Regions from separate parts of the Kocuria sp. SM24M-10 genome, predicted to be linked through region 1. Evidence: riboswitches for the same ligand, from Rfam matches in the RefSeq annotation. Region 1 holds a riboswitch; the other holds the start of a gene.
The links. Region 1 has a riboswitch for S-adenosylmethionine ahead of ABL57_RS15690 (acyl-CoA dehydrogenase family protein). Riboswitches for the same ligand answer to the same signal wherever they lie in the genome.

Region 1 (14,197 bases):
CAGCCGGGCGGCAGCTGGGATGCTCGCCCCGGTGAGCGAGGTCCAGTACCAGCAGGAGCCGCTCTATCCTTTGATGCTCGCCTCGGCCGGCGCCTACCCGGCGTTCGTGGCCGCCGTGGAGGAGACCGCCGGCGGCTCGGTGGGCTACCGCGCCACCGAGACGCTCGTGTGCGGCGTCGACGCCGCCGACCGGCAGGCCCTGGCGGACCTGCGCGAGCTCCAGCGGCGCCACGGCCTGGCCGTGGAGCCGCTTGCGCTGCGCGCGGCCCGGGCCCTGGAGCCGGCCCTGAGCCCGCGGCTGTCCGCCGTGCACCGCATTCCCGACGACCACCAGGTGGACCCGCGCCGGCTCGTGGCCGGGCTGCTCGCCGCCCTCGTCGCCCCCGAGATCCCCGCACCGTCCGGGCCCCGCGGAACGGACGGCGCCGACGGCGGGCCCGCCCGCCTGGTGCACGACCGCGCCGCGGGGCTGCGCCACGGCCCCGACGGCGCGGTGACGGGTCTGCGCCTGGCCGGCGGCGGGATGGTCTCGGCGGCGGAGACGGTCCTCGCCCCCGGCACGGGTCTCAGCGACCTGGAGGGCCTGCCCGGGTCCTGGCGGCCGCCGCTGCGCCCGGTGCACGGGGACATCCTCCGCGCCCGCCCGCCCGCCGGGGCGCCCGCCCTGCTCGAGCGCACCGTCCGCGGTGTGGTCCACGGCGTGCCCGTCTACCTGGTGCCCCGCGACGACGGGACGGTGGTGATCGGGGCGACCTCCCGCGAGGACGACCTCGACGGGATCAGTGCCGGGGGCGTGTTCCGGCTGCTGCGCGACGCCCAGGCCGTGGTCCCCGGCGTCGCCGACCTCGAGCTGGTCGAGGCCATGGCCCGCGCCCGGCCCGGCACTCCGGACGACATCCCGTACCTGGGCCGCGTCCGCGGCTCCGGGAGAGACCCGGTGGCCGGTCTCGTGGTCTCCACCGGCTACTTCCGCCACGGCGTCCTGCTCGCCCCGCTGGCCGCCCGCCTCGCCGCGGAGCTGGTGCTCGGGCGGTCCGGCACGGATCCGGGCCCCGACGCCGAACACCTGGCCAGCACCGACCCGCACCGCTTCGACCGCCCGGTCGAGGCGCCCTCCGTGGACCTCGCGACCGGGTCCCGCACCCCGAACAGGAGCACCCGATGACCGCCATCACCCTCAACGGCCGCCCGCACGTCGTCGGCGGGGACACCACCGTGGTGGACCTCGTGGCCGAGACCGTCGGGCGGCCCCTGGGCCCCGACGGCGCCCCGCTGGACGGCCGCCGGCTGGGCGTGGCGGTGGCGGTGGACGCCGCCGTGGTCCCGCGCAGCCGCTGGGGCCGGACCCCCGTGGCCGAGGGACAGGCCGTCGAGATCATCACCGCCGTCCAGGGAGGCTGACATGACCCGCCCCGCACCCCACCCCGCATCCCACCTCGCGCCCACCGTGGACCCGATCGTGCTCGACGGCACCGAGCTGTCCTCCCGGCTGATCATGGGCACCGGCGGGCTCAGCTCGCTGCACACCCTGGAGCAGGCCCTGCTCGCCTCCGGCACCGCGCTGACCACCGTGGCGCTGCGCCGCTACGCCCCCGGCCACGGCGACTCGCTGTTCGCGATGCTCGAGCGCAACGGCATCCGGATCCTGCCCAACACCGCCGGCTGCTACACCGCCCGGGACGCCCTGCTCACCGCCGAGCTCGGCCGCGAGGCCCTGGAGACCGACTGGGTCAAGCTGGAGGTCATCGCCGACGAGGACACCCTGCTGCCCGACGTGGTGGAGCTGCTCGACGCCACCGAGCAGCTCGTGGCCCGCGGCTTCCGGGTCTTCGCCTACACCTCCGACGACCCGGCCGTGGCCCGCCGTCTGGAGGACCTCGGCGCGGCCGCCGTGATGCCCCTGGGCGCGCCGATCGGCACCGGGCTGGGGATCCTCAACCCGCACAACATCGAGCTCATCGCCTCCCGGGCCTCGGTGCCCGTGGTCCTCGACGCCGGCATCGGCACCGCCTCCGAGGCCGCGCTCGCCATGGAGCTGGGCTGCGACGCCGTGCTGCTGGCCAGCGCCGTGACCCGGGCCCAGGACCCGGTGGCCATGGCCACCGCGATGCGCCACGCCGTGGCCGCCGGGCGGCTGGCCGCCCGCGCCGGCCGGATCCCGGCCCGCCGGCACGCCCAGGCGTCCTCGCCGATGGCCGGGCGGATCGACACGGACGCGTCCGACGCCGGTGCGTCCGCCGGTCCGGCGGACGTCCCGCGCGGGGACTGGGCGCCCGTGGGGGAGCGCCCGTGAGCGCGCTGCCCCCGCTCGTGGAGCCCGGCCCCGAACTGACCCGTGCGGAGCTCGAGCGCTACGCCCGGCACCTGACCCTGCCCGGGATCGGCCCGCTCGGCCAGCGCCGGCTCGGCAGCGCCCGGGTGCTCGTGGTCGGCGCGGGCGGACTGGGCGCCCCGGCCCTGCAGTACCTCGCCGCGGCCGGCGTGGGAACGCTGGGGATCGTCGACGACGACGTCGTGGCGGTCTCCAACCTGCAGCGCCAGGTGGTGCACCGCACCGCCGACGTCGGCCGGCCCAAGGCGGAGTCCGCCGCGGAGGCCGTGACCGCCCTGAACCCGCTCGTGCGGGTCCGCACCCATCCCTGCCGGCTCACGGCGGACAACGCCGTGCGGATCCTCGGGCAGTACGACCTCGTCCTCGACGGCGCGGACAACTTCGCGACCCGCTACGTGGTCAGCGACGCCGCCGCCCTGACCGGGATCCCCTGCGTGTGGGGCTCCATCCTGCGCTTCGAGGGGCAGGTCAGCGTCTTCTGGGCCGGCCACGGGCCCACCTACCGGGACCTCTACCCCGAGGCGCCGCCGGACGGGGAGGTGCCCAGCTGCGCCGAGGGCGGGGTCTTCGGCATGCTCCCCGCCACCGTGGGCGCGGTGATGGTCACGGAGGCGGTCAAGCTGATCACCGGCACCGGCGAGCCCCTGCTCGGGCGGGTGCTGCTGCACGACGCCCTGGCGATGACCTGGCGCGAGATGGGCCTGGACCCGGACCCGGACGCCGCCCCGGTCACCGCCGTCGCCGAGCCCGTGGCCGTCCGTCCGCCGGCCGGCGGCGCGGAGCCCGCCGAGACGGTCGCGGCGGGCGAGCTGGCCCGGCTGCTGGAGCGGCGGGCGCGCGGAGAGACGGCCTTCGTGCTGGTCGACGTGCGGGAGGACTGGGAACGGCAGCTCCTGGCGATCCCCGGCGCCGTGGCCGTGCCGCTCCAGGAGCTGCTGGACCGGGGGCCGGACGCCCTGCCGCCGGAGGCGCGCGGCGCGGACCTCGTGCTGCACTGCAAGGCCGGCGCCCGCTCGGCGACCGCCCTGGCCGCGCTGCGCCCGTTCTACGCCGGGCGGGAGGAGCGGATCCGCCACCTCGAGGGCGGGGTGCTCGCCTGGGCGGAGCAGGTGGAGCCGGGCCGGCCGCGATACTGAGCGGGTGCGCGGCGCTCCCCTCCTCCGGCCGGGCGGGGTCCCGCGGCGGATTCCTACACCACCCGGGACGACATGACCGTCTGTGACGTCAGCATGACATCCGACGACATGCGGCCGTCATCGGGTGGCTCAGCACCCCGGCGGTCTGGTGCGATGTCATCCGTCCCATTCAGAGCGGCCGAGAGATCTGGCTCGACGACGCCGCAGCAACCCGTCCTTCGCAGGGGTCAGGGTGCTAAGGCCAGAACCGATGGAGATCCCGGATCTGCAGTCGCTCCGTGACGTCGGCCCCCGCGCTGCCGCCACCGGGCCCGCCCCTGGCGTGACCGCACGGCCGGCCCTCCTCGGTGCGACCGAGAGGACCACCGCATGACCCGCACCACGGCCGAGAGGACTCCCACCCGTCCCGGCGTCGGCACGGACCCCGCCGGCCTGCCGGTGGACTACGCCGGGCTGAAGGAGCGCTTCGGGCCGCTGTTCACGGAGATCGCCGCCGGCTCCCTGGACCGGGACCTCCGCCGCGCGCTGCCCTACGAGGAGGTGCGCCGGCTGGACCGGGCCGGGTTCGGCGCCCTGCGCGTCCCGGCGGCCCACGGCGGTCCCGGGGTCAGCATCGAGGACTTCACCCGGCTGCTGGTCGACCTGGCCGAGGCCGACTCCAACATCGCCCACCTCTATCGCTCCCACGCCGGCTTCGTGGAGTCCCTGCGCTTCCTGCCCCGGGAGCTCCAGGACGTCTGGTATCCGCGGGTGCTGGCCGGGGCCACCGTGGGCAACGCCTCCACGGAGAAGGGCGGCAACGCGCTCGGCACCCTGAACACCGTGCTGCGCCGCACCGCCGAGGGGTGGGAGATCACCGGCCGGAAGTTCTACGCCACCGGCTCCGTCTTCTGCGACTACACCCGCGTCTCGGCCGCCCTCGACGGCCGGGACGGACGCCGCTTCGCCGTCGTCGCCACGGACGCCCAGGGGGTCACCCTCGAGGACGACTGGGACGGTTTCGGGCAGAAGCTCACCGGCACCGGCACCGCGGTCTTCGACCGCGTGCGCGTCCCGGACGACGCCGTGCTGGACCGCGCCGCCGGCAGCGCGGAGGCCGTCCACGAGGCCGCCTTCTTCCAGCTCGTGCTGCTGGCCGTGCTGGCCGGCGTCGCCCGCGCCGCCCGGCGGGACGCCGTGGAGACCATCGCCGGCCGCCGGCGGACCTTCAACACCGGGCTCGGCCTGCCGTTCCGCGAGGACCCGCTGATCCAGGAGGCCACCGGCCGGATCTCCGCCAAGGCCTTCGCCGCCGAGGCCACCGTGCTGCACGCCGCCCGCGCCCTGGACGCCGGGATCGCCGCCGCCGTCACCACCGGCGCCGACCGGCCGGACTTCACCGGCGCCCTCCCGGCGGCGCTGCACGGGTCCGAGATCGCCGTGGAGCACGCCCAGGTCACCGTGCCGGAGCTGGCCCTCGGCGCGGCCCAGGACCTGTTCCTCACCGTGGGCGCCTCCGCCACGTCCACCGCCAAGGGCCTGGACCGGCACTGGCGCAACGCCCAGACCGTGGCCACCCACAACCCGATCGCCTTCCGCGCCCGCGCCCTCGGCGACTACCTCATCAACGGCACCCTGCCGGAGGGCCTGAACGCCATCGGCGACGCCAGGACCGGTGCCGGGACCGACGCCGACCGAACCCCAGGAGCCTGACGCATGCCCACCCCGCCCCCGACCACGATCCCGGCCCCGACCGCGGCCGCCGCGGGACGCACGAGCGTCGTCCACGGCAAGAAGCGCGTCCTGGCCTCGGCCTTCGCCGGCACCACCATCGAGTGGTACGACTTCTACCTCTACGGCACCGCCGCCGCCCTGGTCTTCAACGTCCAGTTCTTCCCCATGGCCACCGAGCTCGGCGGCATCGTCGCCTCCTTCGCCACCCTCGCCGTCGGGGTGATCGCCCGGCCCCTGGGCGGGATCGTCGCCGGCCACCTGGGCGACCGGATCGGCCGCAAGGCCCTGCTGGTGGCCTCCCTGCTGCTCATGGGCGTGGCCTCCACCCTGATCGGCCTGCTGCCGACCTACGAGGTGATCGGCTGGTGGGCCGTCGTCGGGCTCGTCGTCCTGCGCATCCTCCAGGGCCTGTCCGCCGGGGCCGAGTGGGGCGGCTCCGCGCTGCTGAGCGTGGAGCACTCCCCGGCCCGGCACCGCGGGTTCTTCGGCTCCTTCACCCAGATCGGCTCCTCGGCCGGCATGCTGCTGGCCACCGGGGCGTTCTTCGTCGTGCAGCACGTCATGAGCGCGGAGCAGTTCGCCGCCTACGGCTGGCGCATCCCCTTCCTGCTCTCGGCCCTGCTCGTGGCGGTCGGCCTGTGGATCCGCCTCGGCGTGGCCGACGCCCCGGAGTTCCTGGAGCACCGGGCCTCGGGCAACGTGGCCACCGCCCCCCTGCGGGAGCTGCTGCTCCACCACCGCCGCCCGCTGCTGGTCACGATCGGTCTGCGCCTGGCGCAGAACGCCGTCTACTACCTGGTGACGGTGTACATGCTGACCTATCTGCGGGACGTGCGCGGGGACAGCGCCTCCGGCGTGACCGCGGTGATGATCGCCTCCGCCATCGGCCTGTTCACCACCCCCTTCTGGGGCTGGCTGTCCGACCGGGTGGGCCGCAAGGTCGTCTCGGTGACCGCCTACGCGGCGATCGGCGTCTTCGGCTGGGTGCTGTTCGCCTTCCTCGACGCCGGCCCGCTCGCCCTGCTGCCGCTCGTGGTCGTGCTCGGCATCAACCTCGTCCACGACGCGATCTACGGGCCGCAGGCGGCCTGGTTCGCCGAGCAGTTCCCCGTGCACGTGCGGTACTCCGGGGTGAGCTTCGGCTACCAGGTCGGCACGGTCCTGGGCGGGGGGCTGATGCCGATGATCGCCGCCCTGCTGTTCGCCGCCGGCGGGAACACCCCGTGGCTGATCGCCGGGTACCTCTCCGGACTCTCCGTGCTCTCCGTCGTCGCCGCCCTGGCCGCGAAGGACCCCGCCCGCGAGCAGCGCGGCACCGAGCTCACCGACCTGCACGCCGGCTCCGCCCGAGCCGGCTCGACCGGGGCCGTCCCAGTTTCCGACGGCTCCCTCCGGACCGACTCCCCCAGGACCGGATCCGTCCGGGCCGACGGAGCCGCCGATGCCGGGCCCACCGCCGGGACCACCACCGAGAGGACCACCGTATGAGCCGCCCCCTGCTCCTGAACGCCTTCGACATGATGGTGCCCGTGCACCAGTCGCCGGGGCTGTGGCGCCACCCGGAGGCCGGGGTCGCGCGGTTCGACACGCTCGAGTACTGGACGTCCCTGGCCCGCACCCTGGAGGAGGGCGGCTTCGCCTCGCTGTTCCTGGCGGACGTCCCCGGCATCTACGACGTCTACGGCGGCGGCACCGAGGCCACCGCCCGCGGGGGAGTGCAGTACCCGCTGCTCGACCCGCTCGTCGCGGTGCCGGCGATGGCCGCGGTGACCGAGCGGCTCGGCTTCGGCGTGACCGCCTCGGTCACCTACGAGGCCCCCTACCTGCTCGCCCGCACCTTCGCGACCCTGGACCACTTCACCCGCGGCCGGGTGGCGTGGAACGTGGTGACCTCCTACCAGGACTCCGCCGCCCGGAACCTGGGCATGGACCGGCAGATCCCGCACGACGAGCGCTACGACCGCGCCGACGAGTACATGGAGGTCATGTACAAGCTGCTCGAGGGGTCCTTCGAGCCCGGGGCGGTCCAGGCCGACGCCGACGCCGGGGTCTTCGTGGACCCCGAGCTGGCGCACCCCGTCGGCCACGAGGGCACCTGGTTCTCCGTGCCCGGCCACGCACTGACCCACCCCGGCCCCCAGGGCACCCCGCTGCTGTTCCAGGCCGGCGCCTCCAAGCGCGGCCAGCAGTTCGCCGTCGACCACGCCGAGGCCATCTTCTTCATCGGGAACACCCCGCAGCTCGTGCGCCGGTGGACCGACGGCGTCCGGGCCGGACTGGCCGAGCGCGGGCGGGCCGAGGACGCCGTGAAGACCTTCGCCATGGCCACGGTGGTGGTCGCCGAGACCGACGACGAGGCCCGGACCCGGCTGGCCGGGTACCGCCGGTACGTGGACATCGACGGGGCGCTGTCCCTGTTCGGCGGCTGGACCGGGGTCGACCTGGCCGGCGCGGACCCCGACGCGCCGCTCGAGTACGTGGCCACCGACGCCAACCAGTCCGCGCTCGCGGCGTTCACCTCGCTGTCCCCGGACCGGACCTGGACGGTGCGGGATCTGGCCGAGTTCGTGGCCATCGGCGGCCGCGGGCCCGTCATCGCCGGGGCTCCCGGCACCGTGGCGGACGAGCTCGAGCGGTGGCGCGAGGAGGCCGGCGTCGACGGCTTCAACATCTCGGCGGCCGTGCGGCCGGCGGACCTGGAGCGGTTCACGACGATGGTCTCACCGGAGCTGCGGCGTCGCGGCCTGCTGCCGGAGCCCGGGAGCGTTCCCGCCGGGCAGACGCTGCGCGAGGCCCTGACCGGGGCCGGCCCGCGGCTGGCCGACGACCACCGCGGGGCGTCCTACCGCAGGTGACCGAAGGGAGGCCCGCGGGATCACCCGTGGCTCGGCGCGGTCTCCTCCTGCAGATCGTCGAGGACCCACTCCGAGAGCTGCCCGGCCGGGACGACGATCGTGCCTTCCCGGAGGCGCTCCGCGTCCTGCGCCGACAGCGGCTGCTCGAGGTCTTCGGCGTCGTGGGCGGCCAGCGCTGCCGCGTAGCCGGCAGCCAGTGCCCCCGCCCATGCCCGGTGCTGGGCGTAGCAGGGGTGGGTGGGGTCGCCGCTGCGCACCTCCAGCCACCGTGCCGGTCCGGGCACGTCGGCGGGGTCGGGCAGCAGGCGCTGGTGCAGCGTCCAGGTGACCTCGGCCCACCGGCCCGCGGGAGTCCCCACCATGGGGTAGTAGGTGGCCATCCACCCAGCGGGGGAGTGGTGGTGCAGCTCGACTGCAAGGGCCCTGGAGGTGGGGGTGTTCATGCCAACTTCCTGTGTGCGGCCGACGGATCGTGCGCCGGTGTCTGCCCGGGAGCCACGTCGGTCTCCCGGCCTGAGAACAGCTTAATGCTAGTTCCTCAAAATAAGCACTGAGTCGGCAATCGTGTGTGCAGGTTGAGCGGTGTGACGTCCGGGTGCCGTACGGGCCATGCGGTGCAAGGCACCTTGGTTTTGGGACCTCTCACATCCGGACGTGTCCTGTCGTGACTCGGAGGGCGCGGCGCAGGCCGTCACCACCTCATGGCGGCCCGCACCGCTGTGCCCCGCGGTCGGCATGGACGGGTGGCGCCGCCGCAGGTGCAGTCTCATCGACTTACAGGCCGGGGCGCCGACCACCGGTGCCTCGGGCTCGTCGCGACGGGTCGAGGTCGCGCCGCTTGTATCGGTGAGCTCGGCAACCCTCGCCTTGGCAGCGCTGTGCTCCCCGGCGACCACGTCGCTGGGGGCTGCTCGGCGGCGTCGGTCCGCTGGCATCAGGCATCCGGTCCGTGTGCCGTTGCTGGGAGGTGGGGGACGGAGGGCTCTAGTCTCAGAGGCATGTCTATGCTGCGGAGAATCGTGCCGGTGGCACGCGTCTCGGACGAGTCTCATCGTGTCACCACCTTCGAGCTGTTCTTCGACCTGGTCTTCGTGTTCGCCTTCACCCAGGTGACCGGGTTCATGGCCCACGAGCACTCCTTTCACGGCGTGCTGCAGGGCATGATCATCCTCGGGCTGTTGTGGTGGTCGTGGGTGTCCTTCTCGTGGCTGGCCAACCAGACGCACGTGGACGAAGGGCTCATGCGGTTCGGTCTGTCCGCCGTGATGGTGGCCGTCTTCATTGCCGCCCTGGCCATCCCGGAGGCCTTCGCGGATTTCGCGGGCGGACTCGACGGCCCGCTGGTGCTGGCAGTGTCCTACGTCGTCATCCGCATTCTGCACGTGGCCCTCTACGCCCACGCCGCCGGAGACGACCAGCCCCTGCGGCGCCAGCTGGCCAAGATGAACGCCGCGATGGTGCTCGGATCGATCCTCATCATCACCGGAGCGGTGGTCAACGGCTCCGCCCAGATCTGGTTCTGGGTGGCAGGGCTGATCGTCGACTGCGGGCTCACCTTCCTCACCTCACGGCGAGGTGACTGGCGGGTGCATTCGGCGGCGCACTGGACCGAGCGGTTCGGCCTGATCATCATCCTCGCCCTGGGGGAGTCCATCGTCGCCATCGGCGTGGGCGCATCCCAGGAGCCTGTCAGCGTGCCCATCCTCCTGGGCGCCGCAGCCGGCATCATGTTGTCCCTGGGTCTGTGGTGGCTCTATTTCGACGTCACTGCAATCGCCGCCGAGCACCGCTTCGCCGCACTGCGAGGGCCGGCCCGCGCCTCCGCCGCAGTGGAGGCCTACACCTACCTGCACCTGCCCCTGGTGGCGGGCATCGTCCTGTCGGCACTGGGGGTGGAGGACGTCCTGGCCCACGTGGAGGACACGGAGGGCTTCGGCGCCCTGGGTGCCACTGCCCTCTTCGGCGGAACGGCGCTGTACCTGCTGGGCAATACGGCCTTCTGGCGCCGTGTGGGCGGTGAGTGGAAGACGTGGCGCCTCGGTGCCGCCACGCTGCTGCTGGTGCTCATACCGGTTGCCGTCCACATCGCACCGCTGGCCGCCCTCGCACTGATCGTCGTGGTCGTCGCCGCCCTCGTCGCCGTCGAGAGCCTGCGCTATGCGACGAGCAGGACCGCGATCCGGACCTCCCACTGACATGCACATCAACCGGCAAGCAGGCAATCCCGTATCCGCCGGGCGGGGGCAGAGGACGCTCAACTGGCGAATTCCGGTGTGAAGAAAGCTCGTACTTCCGCCACTGGTACACGACCTTCGTGCGCCCGCCCAGGGGGCCGGAGCGGCCGTGGCCCTCGCTCCGCTGGCCTCCTGTGGTGATGGGGCTCAATGGAACGGTGACTCGTAGGACAAGGGTTATGAGGCAAGGGAGTTGTGAGACATTCCATGTCGAGACCGGTCATGCTGGGACCCCGGGTGATGCCGTGCAGGTTGATGCCGATCCGTGGAGGGCGGCGGTGCTCAGCGGTCGGTGTAGAGGTGGCGGTGCAGCCACAGGGTGAACCACAGTTGCAGCCGGGCCTGGTCCCAGACCGGGGCATTCACCACTAGTGCCTCGGGCCCATAGCGGTAGACCGAGTCGATCCCGTCCCGGTCGGTGAACTCGGTGATCATCTGTTCCACTAGTCCCGGGTGCTGGGTGGAGATGTCCGCGCGTAGCCCGACATCGAAGCAGTCGACCTCGGCGACTACCGTCGCCAGTGGTTCCTCGGCCGCCTCGGCCTCGGCGATCGGGCCTTCACCGCGCAGGGCGGTGATGGTGTGCCGAGTGTAGTTGAGCATCTCGGTCCCGCTCATCGGGTCGCGGCCGTGGGCGGACTGGTAAGCGCTGTAGATCGGCAGTGCGGGCGGGAAGATCTGGTGGCTGTCGGCGATCAGGACGGGATAGTTGAGCATCGGGTAGTCGGAGATGCGGTGCTCCCCGACGCGCCAGTGCGCGGCCGGGACCGCGGCCGTGGCGATTTGGGCGAGGTAGGAGGTGAACCCGTCGACCAAGGCCAGCGTCTGGGCCGGTGGGTGCGGGTCGACCAGTACCACGCGGCGGGCCCAGCTGGGCCAGGAGGGGCGTGTCGGGTCCTGCCCCAGCGGCCAGGGGGCCACACCGAGCTCTGCAGCCCGGCCGGTGATCCACTCCCACACCTGCGCCACGGAGCCCAGTGTTCCGTCGAGCACCACCTCGGGGTCGAGACCGCCGGCGGCCATGGCGGAACGCAGCTGCGCCATGGCTGGGCCACGTTCGGCGAGGAACTCATCCAAGGCAGCAGCGGCCTGGGACGGGCTCATGTCCTCGTAGAGCAGTTCCCCCATGGGCGTGACTGTACGCGATGCCCGGACTCGTTCGGGCCTGCGGGAGCCCTAGGTTGGTGACCCAGGGGGGGTGGGATCGATACCTGTCGACGTGAGCGGAGCGACGTCATAGCGGCTCGTCCTTCGATCATGAGAGCTGTGCGACAGATGGGTTGCGAGCCGAGTCCATGCTGTGGCTGTCACCGGATCACGTCTCGGTCCGGTCCCTGGTGATGGGCGGTGTGGCTGCCCCGGCGCCGGGGGTGGCACGGTGCGAGGGCTGCCGCACCCGAGTGGGGGGTGCGGCAGCCCTCGTGCTAGCCCGGAATAAATCGCCTACCCCGGGATCCTCATGCTGGCGTTCAGCGGTTGCCGGCGGTGCGGCGGCGGGCGAGGAGGGCGGATCCGGCTACGGCGAGCACCCCGGCCCCGGCCACGGCGTACCCGGCGGTGTTGCCGGTGTCACCGGTCTGCTGGGCCACCCCGGTGTCGGCGCCACCGTCGGGCATCGCGCCCATCTGCGAGGCCGAGAGCGTGCCGCAGGCGGCCGGCAGGGTCGCGGCCAGCGGCAGGTCGGGGTTGAGTGAGCTCTGCTTCTCGGCCGCGGCGGCCGGCAGCAGGGTCGGGTCCACGCCGTGGACCACGACCGAGGCGGTGCCGTTCTTGATCGCCTCGGCCGCCTCGGGGCTGACCTCGAAGGTCCGCTCGTAGGTGTAGGCCGACCCGCCCGGGAAGCGCTCCACGGCCAGACCGGAATCAGCGCTGGTGTCGCCCTCGGTGGTCAGGGAGGTGCCGATCATCCCGTAGAAGGGCTGGCCCTCCGGGGTGGAGACCACTCCGTCGCCGTCGGTGTCGGCGTCGGGTCCCGGGCACATGCCCTGGGCGCCGATGTGGAAGTGCTGGGCGTGCGGGAACGGCCCGTCCATGAACGTTTCGGCCGCCCCGGAGACATTGATCGTCACGGTGGCTTCGGTGCCGTGCAGGTCCACCATGGCCTGCCCGGTGGTGCCCGAGCCGTTGAGGGTGTTCAGGGTGGTCTGAAAGGACCAGGAGTCCTCCGCGTGCGCCGCGGCCGGGGCCGCGGCCATGGACAGGGCGCCCAGGGCGAGGGCGGGAGCGGCGAAAAGCATCTTCTTGTGCATCTGAGGTGTCCTCTCAAAGAGATGGTGGGGGTCACTCGTGCCGTTTACGACTGTACAGACAGTGAGCTGTCGATCAAGGGTGACCAAGCGGTAACTTGTGGGTGTTTGCGCAGGTCAGAGCGCATATTGGGGATCACGAGATGGCCGCCTCTCCCGCCTGGGTCTCTCGCGGGGACCGTGGTGCCGGCAGGTGCGTGCACTCATGGTTCGGCGCCGGCGGTCGTGCGGATGGGTGGCCCGGGACGATTTCTGCCGCACCGGGCACTATGCGGCAGGGTCCGGTGAGCCGGTGGTGGCAGATCAGCACCTGTTCCAGGTGTCCGGTGGGGGTGACGTGCTCTGCGGCGGCACCGACGGTGCGCGGTGCACCACCGCGGTCAGCTCCTGCACCCGGGGTTACCGAGGGTGGTTGCCCGGGGGTGGTCCCCTCAGGGCGTGGCCGGCAGGGCCGCGTGCAGGATGGTGCTCAGATTGTTCTCCGTGCGGCATGCCTGACGCTGCCGGTGGGCGCCGGTGCCGTCCTCCAAGATGCCGGTGAGCACGGACTCCACCGCGTCGTGCTCGGCGTGCTCGGTGAGCACCGGGTGCAGGTGCTCCAGCAGGTGGGCCACGACATCGCCGGCCGGAGTGGGGGTGCCGCTGTACGGGCTGATCAGCTGGCCCTGCACCCCATGGCGGCTGGCCTGCCACATCCAGGTGCGCAGCACCGCGGCACTGACCCGGGCCGGTGGGTGACCGGCCCGCCAATGGCGGGCGCTGGTCTCGACCAGGGCCCGGATGAGGGTTGCGAGCACCGCGGCGTGTTCGAGGTCCCAGCAGACGTCGGCGACCCGGATCTCCACGGTCGGCTGATGCTCGGACAGGCGGGCGTCGAAGTACAGCATGCCCGCATCCAGGGGCACGTCCGAGGCCAGCAGGTCCTCGCAGTGGCGGTCGTAGGCGTGCGTGCTGCCGAAGACGTCGGTGGGCCCGGTCGCCGGCCACTGGCTCCAGAGCTGGTAGCGGTAGCTGTGGAAGCCGGTGTCGGTGCCGTTCCAGTACGGGGAGTTGCTGCTGAGCGCCAGCAGGACCGGCAGCCACATCCGCATCCGGTCCAGGATCGCGACTCCTTCTTGGCGGGAGTCGGTCTGCACGTGGACGTGGAAGCCGCCGGTGAGCTGGTGACGGGCGGTGAGCTGGCCGCGGGCGGCGATCTGTTCGAAGCGGTGCTCGGGCACCAGGTGGGTGGTCACCGGCACCGGGGCGGTGGCCACCGCCACCGCCCGGGCACCGACCTCCTGGGCGGCGGCATCGGCCAGGGTGCGCCCGGTGCGGATGGTGTCCAGCTGCTCGCCCAGGGTGGTGCACGGCGGGCTAGTGACTTCCAGCTGCTCCTGCTGGAACTCGACTGCCAGCCGGTGTCCGGTGACGGCGGGCTGACGGTGGTGGTCGACGAGGTACTGCCCGACCGGCATCGGCTGCAACGAGGAGGCCTCGATCAGCAGCAGCTCCTCTTCCACACCGAATGTACGCACACCCACGATGCTCTCATCCCTGGGGGTGCTGCAGACACCGGCGGGGTGCTTCCCGCGGTCTTCCGGTGCCGGCTCCAGGGGCGTGGGTCAGGGCGCGTGGCCGGCCCGGCCTCTCGGGGGCAGGGCGCCCGGGGGTCACTCGGGGTTGTTCGCCTGCGCCGGGC
Region 2 (15,213 bases), on a different contig from region 1:
GCCTTCCGCGCCTTCACCGTCAGCGCCGCGGCCCGCGTGGGCACCGGCAACATCGCCGGCGTCGCGATCGCCATCAGCCTGGGCGGACCGGGCGCCGTCTTCTGGATGTGGGTGATCGCCGGCATCGGCGCGGCCAGCGCCTTCGTGGAGTCCCTGCTGGGCCAGCTGTACAAGATCAAGGCGCCCACCGGCTACGTGGGCGGGCCCGCCTACTACATGGAGCGGGGCATCGGGGCGCGCTGGATGGGCCTGCTCTTCGCGGTGGTCATCACCCTGACCTACGGGTTCGTGTTCAACTCCGTGCAGTCGAACTCGATCGTCGACGCCCTGGGCGGGTCCCTCGGCGTCGACATCGCCGCGGCGGACGCGCTGTGGTTCCGGATCCTCGTCGGCGCCGTGCTCGTGGGCCTGACCGCCGCGATCATCTTCGGCGGGATCCGCCGCATCTCGGCCGTCTCCGAGGTGGTCGTCCCGGTCATGGCCGTGCTCTACGTCCTGCTCGGCCTGCTCGTGGTCGTGCTCAACGTCGGCGAGATCCCCGCCGTCCTCGGCCAGATCCTCGAGGGCGCCTTCGGCATCCGGGAGTTCGTCACCGGCGGGCTGATCGGCGTGATCATCCAGGGCATGAAGCGCGGCCTGTTCTCCAACGAGGCCGGCATGGGCTCGGCCCCCAACGCGGGGGCCACCGCGTCGGTCTCCCACCCGGCCAAGCAGGGCTTCCTGCAGGCGCTCGGCGTCTACTTCGACACCTGGCTGATCTGCTCGATCACGGCGTTCATCGTGCTGCTGTCCGACCCCGAGTTCGGCGGCCGGGAGGGCGCCTCCCTGACCCAGTCCGCGCTGGCCCTGCAGCTGGGCGGCTGGGCGGTGCACTTCCTCACCGTGGCGATCTTCCTCTTCGCCTTCACCTCCGTGATCGGCAACTACTACTACGGCGAGTCCAACATCCGCTTCCTCACCGGCTCGCCCGCGGTGATGACCGCCTACCGCGTGCTCGTGCTGGCGTTCGTCTTCGCCGGCGCCGTGCTGGCCCTGGACCTGGTCTGGTCCCTGGCCGACCTCTTCATGGCGGTCATGGCCACGATCAACCTCGTGGCCCTGGTGCTGCTGGCCGGGGTGGCTGTGCGCGTGCTCAAGAACTACGAGGCCCAGCGCAGGCAGGGGCTGGAGCCGGTGTTCCACAGCGGCGACATCCCCGGGCTGTACGGGCTCGGGGCGTGGGACGGCACCGACGTGGTGACCACCCGCGCGTACTGGGACGACATGGCGGCCGAGCGCGTCCGCTGAGCCGGTCCGCTGGGCCGGTCCGCTGGGCCGGTCCGCTGGGCCGGTCCGGCGCGGGCGCCCCGCATGGTGCCGTCCGCGCCGGACGCTCTACAGTGACAGCATGGAATCTCGAACCCAGATGACCGCCGCGGAGCTCCGGCAGCTCCAGGCCCCGCTCAAGGACCGCTACCGGGCGGAGCCCGAGGCGGCCCGCACGCCCCTGCACTCCCACGGGAACTTCCGGGACCCCGGCCTGACCTGCACGGTGGACACCTGGGCGGGCCCCGTGCGCGGCGGCCCGCACGCCGCCACCGGCGGTGACGGCAGCGACGCCTGCTCCGGGGACATGCTGCTCGACGCGCTCCTGGCCTGCGCCGGGGTGACGCTGCGCAGCGTCGCCACCGCCATGGGCGTGGAGGTGCGCTCGGCCGAGCTGACCGCCGACGGCATGTTCGACGCCCGCGGCACCCTCGGCGTGGACCGTTCCGTGCCCGTCGGGGTGCAGGACGTCGTGGTGACCGCCCGGGTGGACGCCGACCTCGACGACACCGCCCTGGAGCGCCTCGCGCGCGCCACGGAGCGGTACTGCGTGGTCAGCCAGAGCCTGAAGGCCGACGTGCGGTTCGTCCTCGAGCGCGTGTAGCGACCCGCCCCTCGGGACGGGAGCGGCCCCGGAAGCACCAGGCTTCCGGGGCCGCTGCGCGTGCCGGGACAGGACGTCCCGGGGCGCGACCTGCCGGGGCGGGGCCCGTCAGGACAGGACCTGCCGCTTCGCCGAGATGACCCCGGTGTTGAAGCCGGCCAGGTGGAGGCCGCCGTGGAAGCGGGCGTGCTCGATCTTCAGGCAGCGGTCCATCACCACGTCGAGCCCTCCCTCCTCGGCGATCCGGGCGGCCTCCTCGTGCCAGGAGCCCAGCTGCAGCCACAGGGTCTTCGCCCCGACGGCCACGGCGTCGCGCGCCACGCCGGGGAGGTCGTCGTGGCGCCGGAAGGCGTCGACGAGGTCCGGGGTCTCCGGCAGGTCCGCCAGGGACGGGTAGACGGGCCGGCCCATGATCTCCCGCAGCACCGGGTTGACGAAGTACACCCGGTACGGCGAGGAGGACAGCAGGTAGGTGGAGACGAAGTAGGAGGCGCGGGAGGGCTTGTCGGACGCCCCCACGATCGCGATCGACTCCGTGCCGCGCAGCAGCTTCAGCCGCTCGGGGGCGCTCGGCCCCTGCCAGGTGCGGGTCTCGGCGGTCATCGGAGTGCTCCTTCGACGGTCGGGGCGGACGCCCGGGCGAGCCCGGTGGCCGCGGAGAGGGCCTGGTCGAGGTCCCAGAGGATGTCCTCGGCGTCCTCGATGCCCACGGAGATGCGGATGAGGTCCTCGGACACCCCGCCCACCTCCAGCTGCTCGGGGCTGAGCTGCTGGTGCGTGGTGGAGGCCGGGTGCAGCACGAGGGTGCGGGCGTCGCCGATGTTGGCGAGGTGGCTGGCCAGCTGCAGGTTCTCGATGAACCGCTCGCCGACCTGCCGCCCGGTGAGCTCACCGGTGGCCGTCACGCCGAACGAGAAGACGGAGCCCACGCCCAGCGGCAGGTACTTCCGGGCCCGCTCGTGGTGGGGGTGGTCCGGCAGCCCCGCGTAGTTGACGTAGGAGACCCGCGGGTCCTCCGCGAGCCACTGCGCCACGGCCGCGGCGTTGGCCAGGTGGGCGTCCATGCGCTGCGGCAGCGTCTCGACGCCCTGCAGCAGGTTCCACGCCGACTGCGGGGACAGCGCCGGGCCGATGTCCCGCAGCTGCTCCGAGCGCAGCTTGGTCAGGAAGCCGTACTCGCCGAAGTTCTCCCACCAGGAGACGTTGTTGTAGGAGGCCACGGGTTCGGTCATGGACGGGAAGTTGCCGTTGCCCCAGTCGAAGCGCCCGGACTCCACGACGACGCCGCCCAGCGTGGTGCCGTGGCCGCCCAGGAACTTGGTGGCCGAGTGGATGACGATGTCCGCGCCGTGTTCCATCGGGCGGACCAGGTACGGCGGGGTCATCGTGGCGTCGACCACGAGCGGGACGCCGGCCGCGTGGGCCACGGCTGCCAGGCCCTCGAGATCGGCGACCTCCCCGGAGGGGTTCGCGACGACCTCGGTGTAGACGGCCTTGGTGCTCGGCCGCAGCGCCGCCCGGTAGTCCTCCGGGTCCGTGCCGTGCACGAACGTGGTGTCCACGCCGAAGCGGCGCAGCGTGACGTCGAGCTGGGTGACGGTCCCGCCGTAGAGCTGGCCGGCCGCCACGATGTGGTCGCCCGCCTGGGCGAGCGCGGCGAAGGTCAGGAACTCGGCGGCCATCCCCGAGGCGGTGGCCACGGCGCCGATGCCGCCCTCCAGGGAGGCGATGCGCTCCTCGAACGCGGCGACGGTGGGGTTGCCGATCCGGGAGTAGATGTTGCCGTACTTCTGCAGGGCGAACAGGTTGGCGGCGTCGTCGGCGTCCTTGAAGACGAACGAGCTGGTCTGGTAGATCGGGACCGCGCGGGCGCCGTGCTCGGCGTCGGGGGTGCCCCCGGCGTGCAGGGCGCGGGTGCGGAACCCGAACTGGTGGTCGGCCATGGGAAGGACTCCTCGTGCGAGTGGTGCCGCTGGTCGGTCCCGGGCGGAGAGGTGTCCCGGCGGGGGTGCCGGGAGTGCGCTGCTCCATCGGTCCTGGCGGTAGCACCGTGCGGTCTGCGACGTCGACCACGGTTGCTGCGGCGTCGACGATCCAGGTCTCTCGGCCGCTCGGGATGGCTGCCCTCCATTCTGCGGCTCCGGGTCCCGGAGCGCCAGCCGGGACCCCGGGGAGACCCCGGCGGACTATGCTCGGCACCAGCCGTGGAGCGCAGCCGCCTCCGCGGTCCCGACGACGCTGCGGAGGAATCCTGTGACCGGCACACGGCAGTACACCATCGACGTCATCGCCGGCGACGGCATCGGCCAGGAGGTCATGCCGGCCGCGCTGCGCTGCGTCGACGCCCTGGCGGACGCGCACGGCTTCACGGTGCGCTGGCGCGAGCGGGACTGGGGCTCGGACCACTACCGGGCGCACGGGAGGATGATGCCGGCCGACGGCATCGAGCAGCTGGCCTCCGGGGACGGCGTCCTGCTCGGCGCGGTCGGCGCCCCGGACATCCCCGACGACGTGACGCTGTGGGGGCTGCTGATCCCGATCCGCCGGGAGTTCCACCAGTACGTCAACCTCCGGCCCATCCGGATCCTGCCCGGCGTCACCTCGCCGCTGCGCGGACTGGACGAGCTGGACCTGGTCGTCGTCCGGGAGAACATCGAGGGGGAGTACTCGGAGGTCGGCGGCCGGCTCTACCGGGGCCGGTCCGAGGAGATGGCCGTCCAGGAGTCCGTGTTCACCCGGGCGGGGGTGACCCGGATCGCCCGCTACGCGGCCGAGCTGGCCCAGCAGCGCTCCGGGCGGCTCGTCTCGGCCACGAAGTCCAACGGGATCATCCACACGATGCCCTTCTGGGACGAGGTCGTGGAGGCGACGGCCGCCGAGTACCCGGGGGTGACGGTCGAGAGGGTGCTCATCGACGCGCTGGCCGCCCGGATGGTGCTCAAGCCGCGCAGCGTCGACGTGGTCGTGGCCTCCAACCTCTTCGGCGACATCCTCTCCGACCTCGCGGCCGGGGCCGCCGGGTCCATCGGGGTGGCGCCCAGCGCCAACCTGAACCCGGAGAAGACCCATCCGTCCATGTTCGAGCCGGTGCACGGCTCCGCGCCCGACATCGCCGGGCAGGGCATCGCGAACCCCGTGGGCACGATGTGGGCCGCCGCCATGATGCTGGACCACCTGGGCGAGGGCGGGGCCGCCCGGCACCTCGAGTCCGCCTTCGAGCAGGCCATGGCCGGCGGCACCCTGACCGGGGACCTGGGCGGCACGGCGAGCACCGAGGAGTTCACGCAGGCCGTGCTGGCCCGCTGCACCACGGCCCCGTAGCCGCGGGCCCCGAGAGCCCAGGGCCTCGCAGCCCAGGGCCGTCCGGCGCAGCGCCGGACGGCTTCCAGACCGGGAGCCCGGTCCGGCGGAGGCCCGTGGCCCGGCGGCGCCGAGCTCCGGGGCGGCTCAGATCACCAGGCCCAGGGCGAAGGGGCCGATGAGCACCGTGAAGAGCGTGATCAGGATGACGCCCACGATGTTGAGCACGATGCCGCCGCGGACCATCTCGGCGATCTTGACCTGGCCGGTGGCGAAGACGATGGCGTTGGGCGGGGTGCCCACCGGGAGCATGAAGGCGCAGGTGGCCGCCAGCGCCGCCGGGATCAGCAGCGTCATGGGATCCACCCCGATGCCCACCGCGACCCCGCCCAGGATCGGGATGAACGTGGCCGCGGTGGCGGTGTTGGACGTGATCTCGGTCAGTAGCAGCACGATCGTGACCACCGCCGCGAGCAGCAGGACGATCGGCAGCGCGCCGAGCCCGCTGACCTGCGCGCCGAACCAGGCGTCGAGCCCGGTGCCGGCCACGGCGGCGGCCAGGGACAGGCCGCCGCCGAAGAGCAGCAGGACCCCCCAGGGCAGGCCCTCCTCGGCGTCGTTCCACTCCAGGGTCATGTTGCCCTGCTTGTCCCCGGGCAGCAGGAAGAGCAGCACGCCGGCGCCGATGGCCACCACCGTGTCGTCGAAGATCTCCAGCCAGGGCAGCTGCTCGCCGAGGTCGCCGATCCCGGAGAGCAGGCCGGGCACGATCCAGAAGAACGCCGCGGTGACGAACACGGCGAGCACGGTCTTCTCGCCCTTGCTCATGGAGCCCAGGGCGGCGATCTCCTCGTCGATGAGCTGCCGGCCCCCGGGCACCTCGGCCAGGTGGAAGCGGAAGATCACCCGGGTGAGCAGCAGCCACGCCAGGCCGATGAAGACCACCACGATGGGCACGCCGAGCATCATCCACTGGGCGAAGCCCACGGTGCGGCCCAGCTCCTCGCTGATGTAGCCGGCCACGATCGCGTTGGGCGGGGAGCCCAGCAGGGTGCCGAGACCGCCGATGGTGGCCGCCCAGGCGATCGCCAGCACCAGGGCCACGCCGAACAGGCGCACGTCGCGGTCGTCGATGACGTCGCTGATGGCCTGGCCCGACCGGATGTCCTCGCCCATCGCCGCCGCCTCGGCGCGGGTGGCGCCCTTGCGGCTGTTCTCGACCACCAGCGTGAGCACGGACAGCCCGATGGGCAGCATCATCAGGGTGGTCGCGGTGTTGGAGACCCACATGGACAGGAAGGCCGTGGAGATCATCAGACCGAGGATGATCTGCCGCGGATGGGTGCCGACCCGGCGCAGGGTCAGCAGCGCGATCCGGCGGTGCAGGTTCCACTTCTGCATGGCGATCGCGATCAGGAACCCGCCCAGGAACAGGAACACGATGGGGTTGGCGTAGGGGGCGGTGACCTCGGAGACCTCCAGCGCGGTGAGCACCGGGAACAGCACGATCGGCAGCAGCGAGGTCACCGACAGGGGCATGGACTCGGTCATCCACCACACCGCCATCAGCGTGGCCACCGCGCCCACCACCCGGGCGTCGGCGGAGACGTCCGCTCCGCCCAGCAGGAACCACACGACCACGGCCAGCAGCAGCCCCAGCCCGCGCAGCAGCCACGTGCGGACCGGCGCCCGGGCGGGCTCGCGGTCCTCCGGCTCGTAGTCGAACTCGCCTTGTTCGGGTATGACGCCCCGGGACTGGTCGCTCACGTGATCCACCTCACACTCCGTCGTGTCGTGCTCGTGAACGTAGCAGTCGAGCCCCGGGGGAACAAGGCGCTCGCGAACGTGTCAGTCGCCGTCCGCGGCCCGCCGCGGGAAGCGGTTGCGCAGGTTCTCCCGCGCCACCGCCGAGAGGTTCTCGACCGGCAGCCCGGCCGGGCAGACCTCCACGCAGTCGCCCAGCAGGGAGCACGGGCCGAACTCGTCCTCGGCCGCGGCGAGCACCTTCGCGGAGCGCTCCCGGCGCTCGGCGTCGTTCGTGGCCAGCGGCGGCAGCTCCCGCAGCATGGTGCCCACGAAGAGCTGCCCCGAGCCGTTGGGGCAGGAGGAGATGCACGCCCCGCAGCTGATGCAGCCGCCGTTGGCCAGCGCCTTCATCGCCACGGGGAACTTGGCCGCCTTGGCCACGCGGCGCAGCGCCTTCTTGTCCACCGAGAGGTCCTGCTTCACGGGCAGGGAGGCCGCCTGCAGCGGCTCGATGCGCACGCGGTCCCCATCCCGGTAGGCGCCCAGGTGCTGCATGCAGCTGGCGGCGTTGCGCTCGGGGCCGTGCGCCACGCCGTCGACCGTCACCCCGCACTTGCCGCACACGCCCTCCCGGCAGCCGTCGTCGAAGGCGATGGGCTCCTCGCCGGCGGCCTCCCGCTGGGCGTTGATCCGGTCCAGCAGCTCCAGCACGGTCATGTCCGGGTCGGCGTCCGGGACGACGTGGGTCGCGAACCGCCCGGGCTCGTCCGGGGAGGCCTGGCGCCACACGTCCACGGTCAGGGAGAAGGTGCTCACTCGCTCGGGTCCTTGTCGTCGGGGGGTCGTCCGGAAGGGGGTCAGCGGACCGCGCGCGTCAGCACGGCCACCGGGATCGTGGTGTTGCCGACGGCCACCGCGGCGCCGAAGGCGTTGGCGCCGATCCGCAGCCGCCGCTGGGTGCGCCGGTCGGCGCCGGCCCCGATGTCGTTGGCGATCTCCGGGATGCCGTGCACCAGGTGCGCGGCCAGCGCGGCCATCGACACGGCGTACGCGACCGCCACGGGCGGCCGGGACAGGCTCGCGACGAGGTTGGCGTAGGCGCTGCCGTGCGCGAAGTCCCGGGACGCGGCGGGCCGGGTCCCCGTGGTCAGGTCCAAGACGTGGAAGGCGGTGAACAGGCCCAGCACGCCGCCGGTGCTGCGCATCGAGCGCCGGGCCACCTCCCACGGGGAGCGGCGCCGTCCCCGCGGCCGCCGGGGCCGCCGCGGCAGGAGCGTGCCGTTGGCCCGCCAGGCGCGGGCGGTGAGCATCGCGGCGGCCCCCACGTGCACGGCCAGGCTCGCGGTGAGGACCGCGCGCGCCCCCCAGAGCACGGTGCCGCGCGGCAGCACGGGAGCCCCGGCGGTGCGGAGGAACTCGGCGTAGGCGTTGAACTTCTCCTCGCCCTGGTAGACCTTCAGGTTGCCGAGCATGTGCACCAGCACGTAGCCGGAGAACACGGCGCCGGACCCGGCCATCCCCAGCTTGAGATCGGTGCTGGACAGCTCGGGCAGGGCGGCGGGGACGGGGACCCGGGGCAGCTCCGCCAGGGGGCGGCGCCGGTCCGGGGCGGGGGCGGTGGGGGAGGAGCTCACGGTGTTCATCCTAGGAGTCCGGCGCGGGGCTGGTCACACGGCTCAACGTGGGGTCATCCGGCTTGACGGCGCGGGGCCGGGCACCCCGGCGGTTCAGCCGCGTGCCGCCAGCACCTCGGCGATGCGCTCGAGCGACTCCTCGTTCTGCAGGGAGGAGCGGTCGCCGAGCGGCTCGCCCTCCCACAGCTGCGCGAGGAGCCGGCGGGTGATCTTCCCGGAGCGGGTCTTCGGCAGCTCCGGGACCGCCACGACGGCCCGCGGCTTGGCGATCGGGCCGATCTCGCGGGCCACGTGCTCCCGCAGGGCCGCGGTCAGCTCGTCCGCCGGGACCCGCCCGGCCTCGGACGTCAGCACGACGTACGCGAGCACCGCGTGCCCGGTCAGCTCGTCGCGGACGGGCGCGGCCCCGGCCTCCACGACCCACGGGTGGGTGACGAGGGCCGACTCGATCTCGATGGTCGACAGCCGGTGCCCGGAGACGTTGATGACGTCGTCGACCCGGCCCAGGATGTAGATGTCGCCCTCGTCGTCGTAGCGGGCGCCGTCCCCGGCGAGGAACCAGCCCTGCTCGGCGTAGGCCTGCCAGTAGGAGGACAGGTAGCGCTGCGGATCGCCCCAGACGGTGCGCGCCATCGACGGCCCGGTCCGGTCGACGACGACGAAGCCCTGCACCCCGGGCGGGACCGTCGCCCCCGCCTCGTCGACCACGCGGGTGGAGAGCCCCGGGACCGCGCGGGTGGCGCATCCGGGCTTGAGGGCGGTGTGCGGAGCGCCGTCGTCGAACGTCCCCGGGGGCGCGAACTGCGGGTCGTGCGGGCGCGGGGACATCACGGTCGCGCCGGTCTCGGACTGCCACCAGGTGTCCACGAACGGCACCTCGTCCCGGCCCAGCTGGGCGCGCAGCCAGCGCCACGCCTCCGGGTTGACCGACTCGCCCACGGAGCCGAGCAGCCGGACGGAGTTGAGGTTGTAGAGCGGGGGGACGCCCTTCGGGAACGCGCCCATGAGCGAGCGGATCAGGGTGGGCGCCGTGTAGTAGGTGGTGACCCCGTAGCGCTCGATCACCTCGAAGTGCCGGCCCCAGTGCGGGGTGTTCGGAGTGCCCTCGTAGATCACCTCGGACACGCCGTTGACCAGCGGGCCGTAGATCTCGTAGGTGTGCGCGGTGACCCAGGCCAGGTCGGCGGTGCACCAGTGCACGGTCGAGTCGACCTTGGCGGGGTCGTTGACGGTGGACAGCTCGTCGGGCCGCAGCCGTCCCTCGTCGTCGCGCACGTCCGGCAGCAGGTCGAAGAGCAGGGCGTGGGTGTAGGCGGCCTGCACCAGGTAGCCGCCCATGGTGTGCACCAGGCCCTTGGGGCGGCCGGTGGTGCCGGAGGTGTAGATGACGAACAGCGGGCTCTCCGCGTCGAAGGCCTCGGCCTCGTGCACGTCGGACTGCTCGGCCACCAGCTCGTGCCACCACACGTCGCGCCCGCGCGTCCACGGGACCGCGTCCTCCTCCTTGGAGTGCGTCCCCCGGGTGCCGCGCGGCAGGTCGCTGCGGCCCGGGCGGGAGGTGCGGCGCACCACGACGACGTGCTCGATCGCGTTGTCCCCGCCGCACGCCTCGTCGGCGACGGCCTTGACGGGCACCACGGCCCCGCGCCGGTGCTGTCCGTCGGTGGTCACGAGCACCTTCGCCCCGGTGTCCTCGACGCGGAACCGCAGGGCCTCCGCGGAGAACCCGCCGAAGACCAGCGAGTGCACGGCGCCGATCCGGGCGCAGGCCAGCGTGATGATGACGGTCTCCGGGATCACCGGCAGGTAGATCACCACCCGGTCGCCCTGCGTCACGCCCAGGGCGAGCAGGGCGTTGGCCGCCCGGGAGACCTCGCGCTGCAGGTCCGCGTAGGTGTAGACGAGCCGGTCGCCGGGCTCGCCCTCGAAGTACAGGGCCACGTGGGCGCCGCGGCCCGCCTCGACGTGGCGGTCCACGCAGTTGTGCGCCACGTTGAGCTTCCCGCCCTCGAACCACGCGAGCTCCGGGACCGACCAGGTGGGCCGGCCCTCCGCGTCCTGCCCGATCCGCCGGGGACCCTCGAACCGGTGTGCCGTGGTCCACGGCTCGGCCCAGTCGAGCCGGGAGGCCTGGCCCTCCCAGAAGGCGACGCGGGCCGCGTCGGAGACCAGGGCCGGGTTCGGGGTGGGGGAGAGCGGGTCGCTCCAGCTGGCGTTCACGGTGCTGCGGTCCTTTCCTGGCGGCACGGGCGTGCCCGGTGTGTGCCCACTGTGCCAGACGGTGATGTCAGGCCCATTTCTTCACGGCCCACTTCTCGAACACGCCGAGCAGTGCGTCGGAGAGCTTGCCGAGCACGGCCAGCAGGACGATCGCCAGCAGCAGCCGGTCGGTGCGGCCGTTGTTCTGCGAGTCGGTGAGCAGGAAGCCCAGGCCCATGGACGCGCCCAGCAGCTCCGCGGCCACCAGGAACAGCCAGGCCTGGGCCAGCGCCAGGCGCAGCCCCGAGATGACCGAGGGCATGACCGCCGGCAGCTGCACCGTGGTGAGCAGCCGCAGCCCGTGCACCCCGAAGGCCCGGGCCGCCTCGAGCAGGTTGCGGTCCACGTGCTGCAGGGCCGCCGAGACGGTGGTGTAGACGGGGAAGAACGCCCCGATCGCCACCAGCGTCACCTTGGAGTCCTCGCCGAGGCCGATCCACAGCAGCAGCAGCGGCACCCAGGCCAGCGAGGGCACCGCGCGGAAGGCGCCGATCGTCGGGCCCACCAGCGCGGAGCCCCGGCGGGAGAGCCCGATGAAGGAGCCCGCCGCCAGGCCCAGCCCGGCGCCGATCAGGAAGCCGATGAGCACCCGCTGGGTGGAGATGCCCACGTGCGTCCACAGCTCGCCCCGGGACAGGAGGTCGGCGCCCGCGGCCAGGACCGTCAGCGGGGCGGGCAGCTGGACGGCGCTGAAGACGCCCGCGGTGGACACCACGTGCCACAGCACCAGCAGTGCCGCGGGCAGGAGCAGGCCGAGCCCCGCGCGCAGCAGGGGACGGCGGCGGGGCTCCGCGACGGCGGCGGGCGCGTCGCCCGGGTCGTCGGCGTGGACGGCCGGCTCGGCGCCGACGACCTGCTCGGCGCCGGCGCGGTCGGTGCGGACGGCCTCCCCGGACGGGCTCAGCGGCGACGTCATTGCCCGGCCTCCGCGCCCTCGGCGGCCTCGGCCACGCGGGCGGCGTCGGCGTTCTCGGCGTAGGAGCTCTCCACGAGGCCGGCCAGGGCCTCGTCGATCTGCTCCTGGCCGGACACGTCACCGGAGTCCACGAAGATCGGGCCGACCTTCTCGAGCACGGCAAGCTGCTGCTCGCCGGGCACGTGGTCGATGTCCAGGTGAGTGCGCTCGAGCACCTGCTCGGCCACGGACAGCTCGATCCCGGCCGCGTCGGCCAGCAGCTGCGCGGTCTCCTCCGGGTGGGCCAGCGCCCAGTCCCGGGCGTAGGCGTAGACGTCCACCACGGTCTGCGCCGCCTCGGGCTGCTCATCGAGGAAGTTCTCGTGCGCGTTGAGGAAGCCGTAGGTGTTGAAGTCCACGTTGCGGTAGAACAGCTCGGCGCCGTTCTGCTCCGCGGCGGCCATGATCGGGTCCAGCCCGGCCCAGGCGTCCACCTGGCCGTTCTCCAGCGCCGAGCGCCCGTCGGCGTGCTGCAGGTTCTGGATCGTGACGTCGGCCGGGTCCACCCCGCCCTCCTCGAGGGCCTGGAGCAGGAAGAAGTAGGGGTCGGTGCCCTTGGTGGCGGCCACGGTGCGGCCCTCGAGGTCGGCCACGGACTCCACCCCGGTGCCCGGGGTGGTGACGAGCGCGGACCACTCCGGCTGCGAGTACAGGTCGATCACCTTGATCGGGGTGTCGTTGCTGCGGGCCAGCAGCGCCGCGGAACCGGCGGTGGAGCCGACGTCGACCGCCTCGGCGCGCAGCGCCTCGTTGGCCTTGTTCGAGCCCGCGGACTGCACCCACTCGACCTCGGTGCCCTCCTCGGCGAAGGCGGCCTCGAGCCAGCCCTTCTCCTTGATCACCACGGAGAGCGGGTTGTAGGTGGCCCAGTCGACCGTGATCTTCTCGGCGGCCTGGGCCCCGCCGGAGCCCTCCCCGGCCATGCACCCGGTCAGGGACAGGGCCAAGACGGCGGCCAGGGCGGGAATCGTGCGGGCGGGGCGCGGGGACAGCGGCATGGTGGGGCCTTTCGTGGTGGGGTGGGCGTGCCGGGCGGACCCGGCGCGGCGCAGGGCCGCGCCGCACCCGGGGGAGCGGGGCGGGATCAGCGGGTCGCGGGGTGGTGGGCGTCGACGCCCAGGTGGCCGAGCAGCTGCACCCGCAGCTCGGCGAGGACCTCGGAGGCCCGGTCCCGGGGACGGTCGCCGGGCACGGAGAGCACCGTGCTGATCGACGCGGGGGCGGTCGGGCCGGTGCGGCCCAGGACCACGATCCGGTCGGCCAGCTGCAGCGCCTCGTCGACGTCGTGGGTCACCAGCAGCACGGTGGTCGGCTGCGCGGCGTGGACGGTGAGCAGCAGGTCCTGCATCCGCAGCCGGGTCAGGGCGTCGAGGGCGCCGAAGGGCTCGTCGAGCAGCAGCACACCGGGGTTGCGGGCCAGCGCCCGGGCCAGCGACGCGCGCTGGGCCATGCCGCCCGAGATCGCCCGGGGACGGTGGTGGGCGTGGGCGGTCAGCCCGACCAGGCGCAGCAGGTCGTCGATCACGGCGTCGGCCTCGGCCCGGCCCAGCCCGGAGGGCAGGCCCAGGCGGACGTTCTCGCGCACGGAGCGCCACGGCAGCAGCCGCGGCTCCTGGAAGGCCACCGCACAGCGCGGGTCGATCCCGGAGACGGGTGTGCCGTCGATGAGCACCCGGCCCGCCGAGGCGGTGTCGAGGCCGGCGGCGGCCCGCAGCAGCGTGGACTTGCCGCAGCCGGAGGGCCCCAGGATCGCCAGGACCTCCCCGGGGCGGACCGTGACGTCGACGTCGTGCAGGACGTGGTGGCTGTGCCCGCCGGACGGGAAGGCCTTGCCGACGTGCTCGAAGGCCACCGAGTAGGCGCGCTTCGTGGTGGCCGGTGCGGTGGCGGCGGTGGACGGTGCAGAGCCCAGCAGAGACGTGCCCATGATCAACTCCATCGGTCCTGGCATTAGCACCTCGCACGGGGATCGGACGGATCCGTGCCGGTTGCTGCGACGTCGACGAGCCAGGTCTCTCAGCCGCTCCGGATGGTTACGGCCCCATTGAACGTGCTCCGCGGGTCGCGTGGCAAATCGCGCCGCGGGCCGTCATGGTCGAAAACGGTGGCACGTCGGGCCCTCGTGCCGCACCATGGACCCATGACGAGCCGGCACACCTCGACCCGGGCGGACCTGGTCCGCGACGCCTGCACGGCGTTCGCGGCGGTCCTCGACGGGCTCGGTGACGACGACTCCTGGGCGCCCACCGGCTGCCGCGGGTGGTCGGTGCGGGACCTCGCCCACCACTGCGCCGCGGACGCGGTGCGCGGGCTGGTCGCCCTGCACACGCCCACCACGGCCCGCCCGGACCGGGACGCCGCGACCTACTGGGCGTACCGGGGCGCGGATGCCGCGGCCGCCGCCGAGGTCCGGCGCCGCACCCGGGCCGCGGCGAGCCTGTACCCGGACTGGGAGGAGCTGCGGGGGCACTACCGGGAGTCGGCACGGGCGCTCGTGCACGCGGCGGAGCACTGCCGGCCCGGCGGGACGGTCCGCACCCAGGGCCACGTGCTCCGCGTGGACGACCTCCTGAGCACCCTGGCGGTGGAGGCCACGGTGCACCACCTGGACCTCATCGAGCACCTGGAGGGCTGCCCGGGGCCTGCGGTGGACGGGCTCGCCGAGGTCCGCCGGGTTCTCATCGACCTGTGGGAGCGGGAGCCGCCCGAGCACTGGAGCGACGAGCACTTCGCCCGGGTGGGCACCGGCCGGGCGGCCCTGCCCGCCCAGGACCGGGCCCAGCTGGGCCCGGAAGCAGACCTCCTCCCCCTCTTCTCCTGACCCCCGCCCCCCGCCGAGGTTGCACGTGTCGGCGTCCCGCGGTCGGTGGCCGGGACCTGCAATCTCGGGACACGGTGGGGCGCGATCGGGGCGAGCTGGGCGGGTCCGTGCCAGGGTGGGGGCATGAGCCGCAACGATCCCGCCGTGATCGACCGCCTGATGACACAGCCCGGACGCTGGGCCGTGGTGGGGCTGACCGGGAACACGGCCCGGCCCGCGCACTCGGTCGCGAAGCGCATCCGGGACGACCTCGGCATGACGATCGTCCCGGTCAACCCGAAGGGCGAGGTGGTGCACGGGGAGCCCGGCTTCCGCACGCTCGCCGAGGTCCCGAGGCCGATCGACGTGGTGGACTGCTTCGTCAACTCCCGCCGCGTCGGAGCGGTCGTGGACCAGGCCGTCGCCGCCGGCGCGAGGGCCGTGTGGCTGCAGCTGGGCGTCGTGGACCACGCGGCCGCGGCCCGCGCCGCCGCCGCCGGGCTGGACGTGGTGATGGACACGTGCCCGCTGATCGAGCTCGGGGCGCGGCTGCGGCAGGGCTGGACGCTGGACCCGCGGCGCACCCCGCCGCTCGCGCCGCCGGTCTGAC

Region 2: another riboswitch for S-adenosylmethionine. It lies ahead of ABL57_RS07355 (ABC transporter ATP-binding protein); the one in region 1 lies ahead of ABL57_RS15690 (acyl-CoA dehydrogenase family protein).

What each region holds. Positions count from the first base shown of each region.
Region 1 is NZ_LDNX01000131.1:9,780-23,976, forward strand. Features, by position in the region: gene ABL57_RS15670 (FAD-dependent oxidoreductase) at 1-1,165, shown strand, start outside; gene thiS (sulfur carrier protein ThiS) at 1,162-1,401, shown strand; gene ABL57_RS15680 (thiazole synthase) at 1,403-2,293, shown strand; gene moeB (molybdopterin-synthase adenylyltransferase MoeB) at 2,290-3,468, shown strand; SAM riboswitch class I at 3,631-3,725, shown strand; gene ABL57_RS15690 (acyl-CoA dehydrogenase family protein) at 3,838-5,160, shown strand; gene ABL57_RS15695 (MFS transporter) at 5,164-6,669, shown strand; gene ABL57_RS15700 (LLM class flavin-dependent oxidoreductase) at 6,666-8,036, shown strand; gene ABL57_RS15705 (hypothetical protein) at 8,057-8,479, opposite strand; gene ABL57_RS15710 (low temperature requirement protein A) at 9,062-10,231, shown strand; gene ABL57_RS15715 (hypothetical protein) at 10,553-11,398, opposite strand; gene ABL57_RS15720 (hypothetical protein) at 11,740-12,519, opposite strand; gene ABL57_RS15725 (glutamate--cysteine ligase) at 12,948-14,039, opposite strand; gene ABL57_RS15730 (hypothetical protein) at 14,169-14,197, opposite strand, start outside.
Region 2 is NZ_LDNX01000061.1:5,802-21,014, reverse strand. Features, by position in the region: gene ABL57_RS07410 (sodium:alanine symporter family protein) at 1-1,287, shown strand, start outside; gene ABL57_RS07405 (OsmC family protein) at 1,388-1,909, shown strand; gene ABL57_RS07400 (CoA-binding protein) at 2,018-2,512, opposite strand; gene ABL57_RS07395 (O-acetylhomoserine aminocarboxypropyltransferase/cysteine synthase family protein) at 2,509-3,852, opposite strand; gene ABL57_RS07390 (tartrate dehydrogenase) at 4,163-5,230, shown strand; gene ABL57_RS07385 (SLC13 family permease) at 5,357-6,976, opposite strand; gene ABL57_RS07380 (2Fe-2S iron-sulfur cluster-binding protein) at 7,058-7,771, opposite strand; gene ABL57_RS07375 (succinate dehydrogenase cytochrome b subunit) at 7,813-8,598, opposite strand; gene ABL57_RS07370 (AMP-binding protein) at 8,683-10,809, opposite strand; gene ABL57_RS07365 (ABC transporter permease) at 10,877-11,764, opposite strand; gene ABL57_RS07360 (aliphatic sulfonate ABC transporter substrate-binding protein) at 11,761-12,801, opposite strand; gene ABL57_RS07355 (ABC transporter ATP-binding protein) at 12,888-13,730, opposite strand; SAM riboswitch class I at 13,736-13,839, opposite strand; gene ABL57_RS07350 (maleylpyruvate isomerase N-terminal domain-containing protein) at 13,944-14,624, shown strand; gene ABL57_RS07345 (CoA-binding protein) at 14,748-15,212, shown strand.